2 regions of the Streptomyces sp. NBC_00663 genome follow, and region 1 is predicted to be linked to the other one. Evidence: riboswitches for the same ligand, from Rfam matches in the RefSeq annotation. Region 1 holds a riboswitch; the other holds the start of a gene.
What was found. Region 1 has a riboswitch for cyclic di-AMP ahead of OG866_RS11150 (M23 family metallopeptidase). Riboswitches for the same ligand answer to the same signal wherever they lie in the genome.

Region 1 (7,758 bases):
AGAGCGCGGCGTGGAAGTCCTGCGCCGAGGCGGCCGTCGTCAGGTCCAGCGGGGGCAGCGGCTTGAGCCCCTCGGAGAGGCAGGCGTCGTAGGTGAGGAGTCCGAGCGACTCGGAGTTGCCGAGGATCGCCACGCGCGGGCCGCGCGGCAGGGGCTGACGGGCGAGGAGCAGACCGGTGTCGACCAGCTCGGTGATGGTGTTCACGCGGATGACGCCGGCCTGCCGCAGCAGCGCGGACACGGTCGCGTGCGGCAGCCGCGTGGCCCGTACGGCGTGCCCCTGAGGGGCGGAGCCGGCGCCCTGGACCACGACCAACGGCTTCGCCGCCGCCGTACGGCGGGCGAGGCGGGTGAACTTGCGGGGGTTGCCGATGGACTCCAGGTACATGAGGACGACGTCGGTGTCCGGGTCGTCGTACCAGTACTGGAGGACGTCGTTGCCGGAGACGTCCGCGCGGTTGCCGGAGGAGACGAAGGTGGAGACGCCGGTGACCCCCGTGACGCCGCCGCCGCGTCGGTGCAGCCGGGAGAGCAGGGCGATGCCGATGGCGCCGGACTGGGCGAACATCCCGATGCGGCCGGGGCGCGGGGTCTCGTTGGCGAGGGAGGCGTTGAGCCGGACGTCCGGGGAGGTGTTGATGACGCCGAAGGCGTTGGGGCCGATGATCCGCATGCCGAACGCGCGTGCGTGCCGGACGAGTTCGCGCTGGCGCTCGCGTCCCTCGGGGCCGCTCTCCGCGTACCCGGCGGAGATCACGACGAGGCCCTGCACGCCGTGTTCGCCGCACTCGGTGACGACCTCGGGGACGTGTTCGGCGGGCACGGCGACGACCGCGAGGTCGACGGGGCCCTCGATGTCGCGCACGGAGCGGTGCGCCGGGATCCCGTCGAGCTCCTTGTCGGTGAAGGCCTTGTTCACGGCGTACAGGCGGCCGGTGAAGCCGGCCTCCCGGATGTTGTCGAGGATGCTGCGGCCCACCCCGCCGGGGGTGCGGCCGACACCGACCACCGCGACCGAGCCGGGCTTGAGCAGCCGCTCCACGGACCGCCCCTCCGCGCGCTGTTCGCGCGCGTACTGCACGGCCATCGAGCGGTCGGTGGGTTCGAGGTCGAACTCCAGGCGTACGACGCCGTCCTCGAAGCTGCGCTTCTGGGTGTACCCGGCGTCCATGAACACCTTGATCATCTTGGTGTTGGCGGGCAGCACCTCGGCGGCGAAGCGGCGGATGCCGCGCTCGCGGGCGACGGCACCGATGTGTTCGAGGAGGGCGGAGGCGACACCGCGTCCCTGGTGGGCGTCCTGGACCAGGAAGGCGACCTCGGCCTCGTCGGAGGGAGCGGTCGCGGGCATTCCGTCGGCGCCGATGCGGTCGTAGCGTACGGTGGCGATGAACTCGCCGCCGACCGTGGCGGCGAGCCCCACCCGGTCCACAAAGTCGTGGTGCGTGAAGCGGTGGACGTCCTTTGCGGACAGGCGCGGGTAGGGCGCGAAGAAGCGGTAGTACTTCGACTCGTCCGAGACCTGCTCGTAGAAGCTGACCAGGCGCTCGGCGTCATCAACGGTGATGGGGCGGATGCGCGCGGTGCCGCCGTCGCGCAGCACCACGTCGGCCTCCCAGTGGGAGGGGTACTCGTGCCGGTCCGACGAGGTCTGCATGGGCCCCAGAGTACGGCTCGCGTACGACAACGGCGCGAGGCAGTCTGTGGAGAGCGCAAGAGGATCGCAAGAGGACGGAAGTCGGACCGAGGCCGCGGTCCGACGACTCACCCCGGACGGGACGAAGGTCCGCTCCGGAGGTACTTCACGTGTGGGAAACTGGTCTAGACAACCCTGAACACCGAAGGGCAGCATCACATGGCTGAGCGCCGCGTCAACGTCGGCTGGGCCGAGGGCCTCCACGCCCGCCCCGCTTCCATCTTCGTCCGGGCCACCACGGCCTCCGGTATCCCCGTGACGATCGCCAAGGCCGACGGCAACCCCGTCAACGCGGCCTCCATGCTGGCGGTCCTGGGCCTGGGCGCCCAGGGCGGCGAGGAGATCGTCCTCGCGTCGGACGCCGAGGGTGCGGACGCCGCCCTCGACCGTCTGGCGAAGCTGGTCTCCGAGGGGCTCGAGGAGCTTCCCGAGACCGTCTGATTTATCGGGGCCGACTGAATCACGGCACCACTGAAGGGCTCGTCCGAGTTTATCGGGCGGGCCCTTTGCATTTCCCTCGGACGGGCAGCAGAAATAATCCCCGCGAATTACTTCCTCTTTGTATACGGCCCTCGTGTTAATGCCGCAGGCTCGTCATGTTTACGGGATGTTGCGAGTTCCTCACACGATCGGGCCGATCTCCCGCGGCGCGGAATCGGAGCCGGTGCACGGCGGTCGAGCGCTCGGTGTGCAGCGCGGTGACCGCACGCGCGCGTTCCCCGTCGCCGCGTGCCACGGCGTCGACGATCGCGCCGTGCTCGGCCCAGGACTCGGCGGGGTTGGCGGGCGCGTCCACCGTGTACATCCAGGAGATCTTGTGGCGCAGCTGGGTCAGCATCGAGGTCAGCGCGGGGCTGCCGGAGGCCTGCGCGAGCGTCTCGTGGAACCAGCCGCCCAGGGAGCGCAGATCCTCGCTGTTGCCCCGCCTGGCCCGCTCCTGCCCCAGCCTGACCAGGCCGCGCAGGACCTTGAGGTGCGCCTCGGTGCGGCGCTGGGCGGCCCGGGAGGCGCCCAGCGGCTCCAGGAGCATCCGCATCTCCAGCAGGTCGGCGGCCTCCTGCTCGGTCGGTTCGGCGACGCACGCGCCCGCGTGCCGCCGCGTCACCACGAAGCCCTCGGCCTCCAGCGTGCGCAGGGCCTCCCGGACGGGGACACGGGAGACGCCGTAGCGGCGGGCGAGGAGTTCCTCGGTGAGGCGGCTGCCGCGCTCGTGGACACCGGAGACGATGTCGTCCCTGATCGCGGTGCATACCGAGTGCGCCGGAATACGCATGACCGACCTCCGTCTTAATCCCCGTGAAACGTCGATGATTGACGTGTGTTCAGTGACTCTATTGCAAAGAGCGGGAATTTCCGATGGCGGACCGGAATCCATGGATATTTTTTGGACAGCCGGGTACCGAAAACGGCGAAACCCCGGCTCGGGTGAGCCGGGGTTCCGGGAGATCCTGCGATCCGTCGTCAGACGTTCACACCGCGTGTCAGACGTTCACACCGTGCGAGCGCAGGTAGGCGACGGGGTCGATGTCCGAGCCGTACTCGGCGGTCGTCCTGGCCTCGAAGTGCAGGTGCGGGCCGGTGACGTTGCCGGTCGCGCCGGACAGGCCGATCTGCTGGCCCGGGGTGACCGTCTGGCCGACCGAGACACCGATGGACGACAGATGGCCGTACTGGGTGTACGTGCCGTCGTTCATCTTGATCACGATGTTGTTGCCGTACGACCCGCCCCAGCCGGCCTCGACGACGGTGCCGGAGCCGACCGCGTGGACGGAGGTGCCGCTGGCGGCGTGGAAGTCGACCCCGGTGTGGCTGCCGGAGGACCAGACGGCGCCGCCGGCCTTGTAGCCGGTGGAGATGTACGAGCCAGAGATCGGGGCGACGTAGGAGCTGAGGCGCTTGCGCTCGGCGGCGGCGCGGGCGGCGCGCTCCTTGGCCTCGCGCTCCTTCTTGGCCTTGGCGGCGGCCTTCTTGCGCGCCAGCTCCTCGGCCTTCTGCTGAGCGGCCTCCTCGGCGGCCTGCTGCTGGGCCTCGGCCTGGGCGTCGATCTGGTCGGCGACCGAGTCGCCGATGGTGACGACCGGGATGAGGCCGGTCTGCTCGGCCGCGGGCTCCGCGGCGAGGGCCGGGGCGGCGAGGGTGCCGATGACGCCGGTGGTGGTGAGAGCCGCGATCCCCGCCGCACGGGCGGTGGTGCGCTTCATCCGGCTCGGGGCACGGTGCTTCCCGGTGGCGCGCGTGAACGCCATGTAGTGGCTGATCCTTTCCTTCCCTCTCGCCTACCGGGTTAGCTGACGGGTTCGGAGCAGGAAGGTCTCCTACGGACCCCCTCGCTGACGCGCGGGCATCCGATTCACCCCAGGGACTGCATGGGTCCCCGGCTCCCCTGGCTCGCGCCGTACGGGGACTCGGCGATGACTGTCCGGTGCCGCGGATGCGGCGCACTGCGTGACGAACAGCCCGGACGACGCTAAGGGGGGCCACTTTCAATCCCCAAACGGATCAGGAAGTTTGTAGCGCATCCCACAGGGCAAACGGGCAACCAACCTTCAATTCGGACATCAAAGGGCCCTGGTGACGCATCAGTCGCCAGGGCCCCTTCACGCGCGCGTGCTCTACTCGGCCGACACCACGGTCACTTCACCGATGCCGAGGGCCTCCACGGGCTCCTTGATGGCCGCCGCGTCGCCGACCAGGATCGTCACCAGACGGTCCACCGGGAAGGCGTTGACGGCCGCCGCGGTGGCCTCGACCGTGCCGGTCGCGGCGAGCTGCCGGTACAGCGTGGCCTGGTAGTCGTCGGGCAGGTACTGCTCGACCTGGTCCGCCAGCGTGCTCGCCACGGCCGCCGCGGTCTCGTACTTGAGCGGTGCCACACCGACGAGGTTCTGCACGGCGACGTCACGCTCGGCGTCGGTGAGCCCCTCCGCGGCGAGGGTGCGCAGCACCGTCCACAGGTCGTCGAGGGCGGGGCCGGTGTTCGGGGTGTCGACGGAGCCGCTGATGGCCAGCATCGCGGCACCGGTGCCGTCCGGGGCGGACCTGAGGACCTGCCCGAACGCGCGCACGCCGTAGGTGTAGCCCTTCTCCTCGCGCAGGACGCGGTCCAGGCGGGAGGTGAGGGTGCCGCCGAGGCAGTAGGTGCCGAGCACCTGCGCGGGCCACACGCGGTCGTGCCGGTCGGCGCCGATACGGCCGATCAGCAGCTGCGTCTGGACGGCGCCGGGGCGGTCCACGATGACGACCCGGCCGGTGTCGTCGGCGGTGATGGCCGGTACCGGGCGCGGCTCGGCCGCGGAGCCGGTCCACGAGCCGAGGGTGTCGCCGAGCAGCGCGTCCAGGTCGACGTCCGTGAGGTCGCCGACGACCACGACGGTGCCGGTGGCGGGGCGGACATGCTTCTCGTAGAAGGCGCGTACGGCCGCCGAGTCGATGTTCTGGACGGTCTCCTCGGTGCCCTGGCGGGGGCGGGACATGCGCAGGTCCGCCGGGAACAGCGTCCGGGAGAGCTCCTTGGCGGCCCGGCGCGAGGGGTTGGCCAGCTCGTGCGGAATCTCGTCGAGGCGGTTGGTGACCAGGCGCTCGACCTCGTCGTCCGCGAACGCGGGCGCCCTGAGGGCGTCGGCGAGCAGCCCGAGCGCCTTGGGCAGCCGGGAGACCGGGACTTCGAGGCTCAGGCGGACGCCGGGGTGGTCGGCGTGCGCGTCGAGGGTGGCGCCGCAGCGCTCCAGCTCGGCGGCGAACTCCTCGGCGGAGTGCTTGTCGGTGCCCTCGGAGAAGGCGCGCGCCATGATCGTGGCGACGCCGTCCAGGCCCGCCGGTTCGGCGTCCAGGGGGGCGTCGAGAAGGACCTCGACGGCGACGACCTGCTGGCCGGGGCGGTGGCAGCGCAGCACGGTGAGGCCGTTGTGGAGCGTCCCGCGCGTGGGGGCCGGGAACGCCCAGGGCTTGGCCTCGCCCGCCTGGGGCTGGGGCTGGAACTCCATCGTGGCGAGCTCGGTCACTTGGCCGCCTCCTCGTTCTTGTCACCGGCTTCGACGGTGGCTTCGGCCTCGGGGTCCTCGGGCGGGTCCGCGTCCTCGGCGGTCTCCCCGGAGACGGGTTCGTAGACGAGCACCGCGCGGTTGTCGGGGCGCAGGCGGGCCTTGGCGACCTCCTGGACCTCCGCCGCGGTCACCTCCAGGACGCGGTTGACCGCGGTGAGGGCGAGCTGCGGGTCGCCGAACAGGACTGCGTAGCGGCACAGTTCGTCGGCGCGGCCCGCGACGGTGCCGAGCCGGTCCAGCCACTCGCGCTCCAACTGGGCCTGGGCGCGCTCCATTTCCTCGTCCGTGGGGCCCTCCGCGGCGAACCGGGCGAGCTCCTCGTCGATGGCGGTCTCGATGACCGGCACCTCGACGTCACCGGACGTCTTCACGTCCAGCCAGCCCAGGGAGGGCGCTCCGGCCAGCCGCAGCAGACCGAAGCCGGCCGCGACGGCCGTACGGTCGCGGCGGACGAGCCGGTTGTAGAGGCGGGAGGACTCGCCGCCGCCGAGGACGGTGAGGGCCAGGTCGGCCGCGTCGGCCTCGCGCGTGCCGTCGTGCGGCAGCCGGTAGGCGGCCATCAACGCGCGCGCGGGGACCTCCTCCTCGACGACCTCGCGCAGCTGCTCGCCGATGACCTCGGGCAGCGAGCCGTCGCGCGGGGCGGGCTTGCCGTCGTGGGACGCGATCGAGCCGAAGTACTTCTCGACCCAGGCGAGCGTCTGCTCGGGGTCGATGTCGCCGACGATGGACAGCACCGCGTTGTTCGGCGCGTAGTACGTCCGGAAGAACGCGCGGGCGTCCTCCAGGGTGGCCGCGTCCAGGTCGGCCATCGAGCCGATCGGGGTGTGGTGGTAGGGGTGGCCCTCCGGGTAGGCGAGGGCGGTGAGCTTCTCGAACGCCGTGCCGTAGGGGACGTTGTCGTAGCGCTGGCGGCGCTCGTTCTTCACCACGTCCCGCTGGTTCTCCATCGACTCGTCGTCGAGGGCGGCGAGCAGCGAGCCCATGCGGTCGGCCTCCAGCCAGAGCGCGAGCTCCAGCTGGTGGGCGGGCATGGTCTCGAAGTAGTTGGTGCGCTCGAAGCTGGTGGTGCCGTTGAGCGAGCCGCCGGCGCCCTGGACGAGCTCGAAGTGGCCGTTGCCCTTGACCTGGCCGGAGCCCTGGAACATCAGATGCTCGAAGAGGTGAGCCAGTCCGGTACGCCCCTTGACCTCGTGGCGCGAGCCGACGTCGTACCAGAGGCACACCGCCGCGACCGGGGTCAGGTGGTCCTCGGAGAGCACCACGCGCAGCCCGTTGGCCAGGCGGTGCTCGGTCGCTGTCAGGCCCCCGGTGCCTGCCTGGTCTGTGGCCGTGTGACCCATGGGCATGTACGTCCCTTCGATCGCGGTGCGGTTGCCGTAACCGCGTTTTTCTGCCGGTCCTGCCACTGTATGCAAGCGTGCGGACCACCGGTGAAGTTCCCGGTGGTCGTACGCCGACAGCGAGATCCCGTAGCCTGCGGACGGGCCGCCGTGCGGCGCGGGTGAACTTCCGGCGGGAGAGCTGACGTCGGGTCGTCGTCCGCGTTGTCAGTGCCGGGGTCCACAATGGTCCGCGTCAGATCCCGTTCACGCTTGAGCAAGAGTGAGCCGAAGGGGCGCGAGCGACCCATAGGCGAGCGACCAGAAAAGAGGAGCCGGCAGCGATGGCCCGCCGCAGCACGAAGACCCCGCCGCCCGACGACTCGTACGAGGAGAAGATCCTCGACATCGACGTCGTCGACGAGATGCAGGGCTCCTTCCTCGAGTACGCGTACTCGGTCATCTACTCCCGAGCCCTGCCGGACGCCCGCGACGGCCTCAAGCCGGTGCACCGGCGCATCGTCTACCAGATGAACGAGATGGGGCTGCGCCCCGACCGCGGCTATGTGAAGTGCGCGCGCGTGGTCGGCGAGGTGATGGGTAAGTTGCACCCGCACGGCGACTCGTCGATCTACGACGCCCTGGTGCGCATGGCCCAGCCTTTCTCGATGCGGGTGCCGCTGGTCGACGGCCACGG
Region 2 (7,758 bases), 1.5 Mb from region 1:
GCGGCGCAGCCCTGGTGCGACGGCCGGGTGGGCATGTTCGGCATCTCCTGGGGCGGTTTCAACTCCCTCCAGATCGCGGCCCTCGCGCCCGAGCCGCTCAAGGCGGTCGTCACGGTCTGCTCCACGGACGACCGCTATGACAACGACGTGCACTACATGGGAGGTTCCGTCCTCGCCGTCGACATGCACGCCTGGGCCGCCACCATGCTGGCCTTCGTCTCCCGGCCGCCCGACCCGCAGTACGCGGGCCCGGCCTGGCGGGACCTGTGGCTCGAACGCCTGGAGCATGTCGACCCGTTCATCCACACCTGGCTGAACCACCAGACCCGCGACGCCTACTGGCGGCACGGCAGCGTCTGCGAGGACTACGGCGCGATCGACGCGGCGGTCCTGGCGGTGGGCGGCTGGCACGACCCGTACCGCGACACGGTGCTGAGGCTCGTCGAGCAGCTGCCGCCGGACCGGGTACGCGGGCTCATCGGCCCCTGGTCCCACCAGTACCCGGACCGCGGGCTGCCGCCGGGCCCGGCGATCGGCTTTCTCCAGGAGACCCTGCGCTGGTGGGACCAGCACCTGAAGGGCGTCGACACCGGCGTCATGCGCGAACCCCTCCTGCGGGCCTACGTCAGCGACTCCCACCGCCCCGCCACGGTGTACGACACCCTCCCCGGCCGCTGGGTCGGCGAGCCGGCCTGGCCCTCCCCGCACGTCACGACCATCTCGTACGGCCTCCAGGGCGCCCCCGTCCTCGTCCGCTCCCCGCAGCACACGGGGGTGGACGCCGGGCGCTTCTTCCCGTTCGGGAACGACGCCGACCTGCCGCCCGACCAGCGGGAGGAGGACGCCCGCTCGGCCTGTTTCGAGTTCGCGGTGGGCGAGGAGACCTGGGTGCTGGGGCGGCCCCGGGTGCGGTTGCGGGTGACGTGCGAGGTGCCGCGCGGGCAGGTGATCGCACGGTTGTGCGATGTGGCGCCGGACGGTGCGTCGACGCTGGTCACCCGGGGCGTGCTGAACCTGTCGGCACGGCACGGGCGGGACCGGGCGGTGCCGTGGGAGCCGGGGGCGACCGGGGAGGTCGTCTTCGACCTGAACGGCATCGGGCATGTCTTCCCGCCGGGCCATCGCATCCGGCTCGCGGTCTCCTCCGCGTACTGGCCCTGGATCTGGCCGCAGCCCGAGTCGGAGGCCGGGTTCACGCTGGACCCGGCGGGCAGCTTCCTGGAACTGCCGGTGCGTTCGCGGGAGTTGGACGGCGACATCGCATTCGGGGAGCCCGAGCAGTCGGAACCACTGGGCGTGAACCACCCGGCCACTCTCGACGAACCCCGCCCCGAGCGGCTCGTCGTCCGGGACGTCGCCACGGGCGAGTGGCGACTCGAGGTCGACCCCCGCTACGGCGGCACCCGCGTCTACCCCGACGGGCTGGAGTTCACCGAGGACGCGTTGGAGACGTACTCGGTCAACGAGACCGACCCCCTGTCGGCCCGCGCCCGCTCGGACTGGTCGATCCGGCTGCACCGGCCGGAGCTGGGCTGGGACACGACCGTCCGGACCCGCTCGGAGATCACCTGTGAGTCGGCTGTGTTCCTGACCTCCAACGAGGTGATCTGCACGGAGGGTGGCGAGGTGGTCTTCCACCGGACCTGGGAGAAGCGGATTCCACGAACGGCCGGTTAACTGCGAGTTGGGCCGCATTGCCCGATTTGCCACTCTTGCGCTTGACGGTGAGTTGGCTCACTTCACCCTGTCCGAAAACCCCGGAATTCCGGGCCTCACAATCCACGCACCAAGGTCAACAGGTGCCATCTGTGAATCCGGTACTTGTTTCGGACATGTGCAGTCGCATACGTTCCCGGCCCGGGTGGACGCCGAATCCTGCCGCCACCCGTAGATCGCTCACACAGAGAACTTCACGGCAGGAGCGGGGGACCCAGGTAAGTCGCCGGACCGGGCGTCTTCGGACATACCGGTACGGCTTGGGGTGAAGTCATGCCTTCTTCGGCATGGCCGGGCAGCTCCCGCCCGAACCCGACAGCTCACCTCGCAGGCGACGGAGAGGAACTTCGTCATGCGTCTGTCCCGCAAGCTCGCCGTCACCGGTGCCGCCATCGCCGCGCTCGCCTTCCCCGTCGTCGGCGCGACCACCGCGTCCGCGGCCACCACGACCACGGTCACCGCCACCTCGCTCGGCTACTCCGACAGCCTCGACGGCTGGATCCGCGCCTCGCTCCAGGTCATGGCCCAGAACGGGATCCCCGGCTCCTACGACGGCATCTACCGCAACGTCATCCGTGAGTCCTCGGGCAACCCGTACGCCATCAACAACTGGGACTCCAACGCGATCGCGGGCACGCCCTCCAAGGGCCTGCTCCAGGTGATCGACCCGACCTTCAACGCGTACCACGTGGCCGGCACCTCGTGGAACTCCTACGACCCGGTCGCGAACATCACCGCGGCCTGCAACTACGCGGCCGCGGTGTACGGCTCGATCGACAACGTGTACGGCGCGTACTAAGAGCCGCTGAAGAGTCTTTCGAGGACGACGGCGACGCCGTCGTCCTCGTTCGACAGGGTCACCTCGTCTGCCACGGCCTTGAGTTCGGGGTGGGCGTTGGCCATCGCGACGCCGTGGGCCGCCCAGTCGAACATGGGGATGTCGTTGGGCATGTCGCCGAAGGCGAGGGTGTCCCGCGGGCCGAGGCCGAGGTACTCGGCGGCCAGTGCGAGGCCCGTCGCCTTGGTGATGCCGCATGGCTGGAGTTCGACGGTGCCGGGGCCGGACATCGTCACCGTCGCGAGGGAACCGACGACTCCGCGCGCGGTCGCCGCCAACTCGTCGTCGGACAGGGCGGGGTGGCGCAGCAGCACCTTGCTGATCGGCTCGCACCACAGGTCGTCGCGGCGGCCCACCCGCACGGCGGGCAGGGTCGGGTGCGGCATCAGATACCCGGGCTCGATGAGCGTGAGGCCGTCCACACCGTCCTGGTCGACGGCCGCGTAGACCTGGCCGACCTCTGCTTCGATCTTGCCGAGCGCGGTCTCGGCCAACTCCCGGTCCAGGGTGACCGACCACAGCAGACGGTCCGCGCCCGCGTCGTAGACCTGCGCACCCTGCCCGCACACCGCGAGCCCGGTGCTGCCGAGGTCGTCGAGGAGCGGCCGCACTCTCGGGGCCGGCCGGCCGGTCACCACCAGATGCCGGGCCCCGGCCGCCGCCACGCGCGCGAGAGCGGCGAGCGAGCGGTCGGAGAGCGTGTCGTCGCCCCGGAGCAGGGTTCCGTCCAGGTCAGTGGCGACGAGTGAATATGCGGTGGGTGCGGCCATGATCAGAGAATACGGATGGAATCCCCCGCCGACTCGACGCGAACCGGACGGCCGCACCTTTCACATCCGTTGACGTCCGCTCCGGTTGGCGCTCACGTCGAATCCCGCAGCACGACATGGGAGTTGGGTCCTCGAAGGGCCGGCCGCGGTTCCGGCGAGTCCGGGGCGCGGTCGGCATGACTCTGTGAGCGTGCACAGAACAGAAGCGTTTCACCCCTTGTCAATGGAGAGTGTGTCGGGTTACCTACTTGTTGCTCGCGGGTGTCGCCCCACTCCGAAATATGTGCACGCTCACAGACACCGGGGCATTCTCTTGCCGATCCCCGGGGGCCCACCCATGCCGCACGACGCTCGGGGTGGTGGCGACCCGCCGGACCCGACGGCGGCCGGGCCGCCGTACCGGCAGGTGCGGTCGAGGTGTTCCGCGAGCCGCGCTGACACCTCTGTTCTTGTGCTGTGAAAGGACTCTGACATGCGTAGACGCAGTGTGCTCACCGCTGCGGGAGCCGCCGCGCTGGCCGTCCCCGTGCTGGGCGCGGTGCCGGCTGCGGCATCAACAGGCGGGCGCCGCCTGGAGATCCGGGCCATGGACATCTCCTCGCTGCCCAAGAACGAGGACCACGGCGCCGTGTACCGCACCGCCGACGGCCACCGCGAGGACCCGGTCCGGCTGCTCGCCCGCTCGGGGATCAGCCACGCCCGGCTGAAGGTGTGGGTCGACCCGGTCGACGGCTACAACACCAAGGCGCACATCCTCCCCCTCGCCCGCCGGCTGAGGCGGGCCGGCATCGGCATCTGGGTCGACTTCCACTACTCGGACACCTGGGCCGACCCGGCGCACCAGACCAAGCCGGCGGCGTGGGCGGGCCTGGACGTGACGGGCCTGTCCCGTGCGGTGTACGACCACACGGCCGATGTACTGGGCGCGCTGCGGCGCCAGGGCACCCCGGCCGCGTTCGTCCAGGTCGGCAATGAGATCAACGGCGGCATGCTGTGGCCCGAGGGCAAGAACTGGGGCAGTGACGGCGGGGGTTGGGGCAATCTCCTCCTGCTGCTGAAGGCCGGGCTGAGCGCCGCCCGGGACACCCAGCCCCGGGTGCGCACGATGCTGCACATCGCCGCGGGCGGTGACAACGGCACGTCTCGCTGGTGGTTCGACAACGCGGTCGCCGACGGGCTCGACTTCGACATCATCGCCCAGTCGTATTACCCCTTCTGGCACGGCGGGCTGGACGCGGCCGCCGCCAACTTCGCGGACATCACCGCCCGTTACGGCAAGCCGGTGGTCATCGCCGAGACCGCGTACCCGTTCACGCTGAGCAGCGAGGACGACGTCAACGACATCCTCAACAGCCCCGCGCAGCTCACCCCGGGCTTCCCCGCCACCCCCGAGGGCCAGGCCGCGTGGCTGCGCGCGGTGGCCGACCTCATGGCCGCCGTCCCGGGCGGTCAGGGCCTCGGCCACTGCTACTGGGAAGGCGCCTGGACCTACCGCTCCGGCAGCGGCTGGAATCCGGAGGACCCGGCGTCCGGCAACGCGTGGGAGAACCTCGCCCTGTTCGACTTCGAGGACCGGGCACTGCCGGGGCTGAGGACACTCGGCCGATACCGGGGCTGAGGACGCTGGGCCGGTACCGGTCGTAGTCGTCGTCAGGGGTCTTCGACGTGGGTGAGATCCTCGCGGGGTGACGGATCCAACGGATCGACCGGAGACCTTTCTGGACCATCTGCGGGCGGCAGCCGCCGGCGTCCTCGAACGCTTCCCCGAGCGGCTCAAGCCCGAGATGTACGCCCTCTCCTTCCGCATCTGGCGCGTCGACGCCGACGACCGCCACCCGTACGTGGCCATCGGCTACAACACCGAGAGCCAGTACGAGCGGGAGAAGTACCCGGGTGGCGAGGGCGAGGTCCGCTGGAATTACGCCTACTGGCTCCTCGACGGCTTCGAGATGCTCGGCAACATCCCCGAGGACCCGGTGGGCAGCCGGGTGTATGTGGAGGAGGTCAAGCAGCTCGGTGTCTGGTACGACGGTGAGTTCGACCTCGACCGGGTGCTGGACGACGACGACCTCAGCGCCAGGACCGACCTCCTCCGTCTGCACTTTCTACGACGCCGTCATCGACCTCGCCCGCCACCTCCACGCCGACGGCGTGATCGAGAAGATCTTCGGCCGCCCGCTGCCCGTCGTGGTCTTCGACATGGAGTGCCCCGGCTGGGAGGCGCACGCGACGGAGTACGCCAATCCGCCGGAGCTGGTCGAGGAGTTCATGGCGTGGCAGCGGGCGGCCGGGGAGATCTGATCGCCGGACCGGTGCTACCCGTGGGCCGCCGCCAGATGCCTCGCCAGCCTCGGTGAGGCGAACTCCGTGCCGCACACGAACCGCATCACCGGCCCGTACGACGACGCCGAAGGGAGCCCCGTGAAGTACAGGCCGGGCACCGAGGAGACATAGCCGGCGCCGAGCCTGGGCGCACCCCGGCTGACCGCCAGCCGGGTGCGGAGTTCATGGCCGAGGAAGTCCATCGCGGCGAGGTCGACGCGATAGCCGGTCGCGGCTATGACGTGGTCGGCGGCAAGGCGCTCGGTGTGGCCGGTGAGGGTGAGGACGGACAGGGACGGGTGGCCGTCGGCGATGTCGGCCTTGAGGACACGGCGGACCTCGCTGACCCGCACCTTGCCCTCGAAGCGGTCACGCAGCCACCAGGCGCCGAGCGGGCCGAGGACCCGGCGGACCAGGTAGTGGCGGGCCTGGGCCGGGAGGTGGCGGTAGGGGTGGGGGTAGTAGCTGAGCGCCCACAGGGACCAGGCGCGGCCGAACGGCGACTCCGGGCGCAGCCGGGGCTGCTGCCAGGGAGGTGCGCCGAAGGCGACGCTGCCCCGCCCGCGCGCCACGACCCTGACCCGGGCGCCGGCCTCCGCCGCAAGGGCGGCCGTCTCCAACGCGGACTGACCTGCCCCGACGACGATCAGGTCGCGGCCGGAGAAGCGGCTGAGGTCATGGTGCTGGGAGCTGTGGGAGACGGGGGCCGTCGGGGCGGGGCCGTCGGCGAGCGTGAGCTCGGGGGGCAGGTGCGCGAGGCCCGAGAGTCCCGTGGCCACGACGACCGCGCGGGCGCTGAACAATTCGCCGGAGTCCAGCTTCAGTTCGAAGCCGTGGTTCTTGTCCCGGTCGACGGAGACGACCCGCACCCGCTCCAGCTCGGGCACCAGCTTCTGCTGGAACCAGTCGCCGTATGCGATGAAGGTCTCGACGGGGATGATGTCCTCGTCGGTCACCAGCCGCGGTATGCCCGCCGCGTCGCAGTAGTCGGCCAGGGTGTGGCCCGGCTGCGGTGCGTCCAGGTTGGAGGCCACCGGGGTGGACTTGAGGAGCATGCCCGCGGGCATGTGGTCGCGCCAGCTCACCATGGGTTCGCCGAAGACGCGGACGGGGATGCCGCGGGCCCTGAGATGTGCGGCGGTCGACAGCCCGAAGGGCCCGGCGCCGATGACTGCGACTGGTCGGATCACGAAGTCCCTCCCCAGGACATCACTTCGTCACTTCGCGGTGGTGCGTGTGCTGTTGTCGCGCGTTTCCTCGACGCGTCAATGGGTGGCGGCGCCACGGTGGTTGGTCCGCCACAGCTGATACAGGTGTTTCGCGCCCGGTCGTACGAAGCGCGCGAGCATCGTGAGGAACGGCAGCGGGTCGTCACCCGCGAGCCAGGCCAGCTCGGTCCCGCTCGCCCGGGCCGGCGCGTGCGGTGTCGTATAGCCGCTGCGGCGGTAGGCGAGGAGGGCGGGCAGATCGATGTTCTCCACGATGTACCGGTGCCCGGCCCGCTGTTCCCCCTCCGGAACGGAGCGGCCGGTCAGATCCAGATGCATGGCGCGGACGACGTCCACCCCCGACTCGTTCTCGAAGAGCCGGAACTGGGCTCCCACACGGGGGTTGAAGTCGAGGAGCTTGTACAGCCCGTCGCGCCGGTCGAAGCGCAGGTCGAGGTCGATGATTCCGGTGAAGCCGATCTGTTTGATGAAACGCGCGGCCAGGTCCGCGAGTTCCGGATTGTCGACGACATACGCGTTCGCCGTCATTCCGGCGTGCGGCGGCCAGGAGCGGACCTTCACGCCGGTGAACATCGCGAGCGGGGTGGAGTCCGCGTCGAAGTAGGCGTGCACGATCCAGTCCTCGGCCTCCTCCCGGGGCAGGTACTCCTGGAGGATCACCGCGGGCTGCTCGCCCCAGTCACGGGCGAGGGCGAGCAGCCCCTCCCGGGTGGCGATCCGGGTCGTGCCGTTCACGGCCGGGCGGGTGCGGCGCACGAACGCCTCGCGGTTCTTCGCCACCACCGGGAAGCGGGCTTTGTCGGCGAAGGCGACGATGTCGTCGTACGACTGCGGGAAGGCGGCCGTCGGGCTGGGTATGCCGTGTTCCACGCAGAGTTCGTGC

Region 2: linked by a shared signal. The riboswitch ahead of OG866_RS18125 (transglycosylase SLT domain-containing protein) and the one ahead of OG866_RS11150 (M23 family metallopeptidase) in region 1 are both predicted to bind cyclic di-AMP.

The regions. Positions count from the first base shown of each region.
Region 1 covers NZ_CP109027.1:2,486,847-2,494,604, forward strand. Annotated here, with positions in the region: gene OG866_RS11135 (bifunctional acetate--CoA ligase family protein/GNAT family N-acetyltransferase) at 1-1,657, opposite strand, end outside; gene OG866_RS11140 (HPr family phosphocarrier protein) at 1,856-2,137, shown strand; gene OG866_RS11145 (GntR family transcriptional regulator) at 2,274-2,969, opposite strand; gene OG866_RS11150 (M23 family metallopeptidase) at 3,178-3,942, opposite strand; cyclic di-AMP (ydaO/yuaA leader) riboswitch at 3,955-4,117, opposite strand; gene OG866_RS11155 (M16 family metallopeptidase) at 4,309-5,697, opposite strand; gene OG866_RS11160 (M16 family metallopeptidase) at 5,694-7,088, opposite strand; gene OG866_RS11165 (DNA gyrase/topoisomerase IV subunit A) at 7,406-7,758, shown strand, end outside.
Region 2 covers NZ_CP109027.1:3,997,542-4,005,299, forward strand. Annotated here, with positions in the region: gene OG866_RS18120 (CocE/NonD family hydrolase) at 1-1,677, shown strand, start outside; cyclic di-AMP (ydaO/yuaA leader) riboswitch at 1,884-2,065, shown strand; gene OG866_RS18125 (transglycosylase SLT domain-containing protein) at 2,069-2,515, shown strand; gene OG866_RS18130 (HAD family hydrolase) at 2,512-3,324, opposite strand; gene OG866_RS18135 (glycoside hydrolase family 53 protein) at 3,797-4,942, shown strand; gene OG866_RS18140 (hypothetical protein) at 5,010-5,681, shown strand; gene OG866_RS18145 (FAD-dependent oxidoreductase) at 5,640-6,836, opposite strand; gene OG866_RS18150 (carboxylate--amine ligase) at 6,912-7,758, opposite strand, start outside.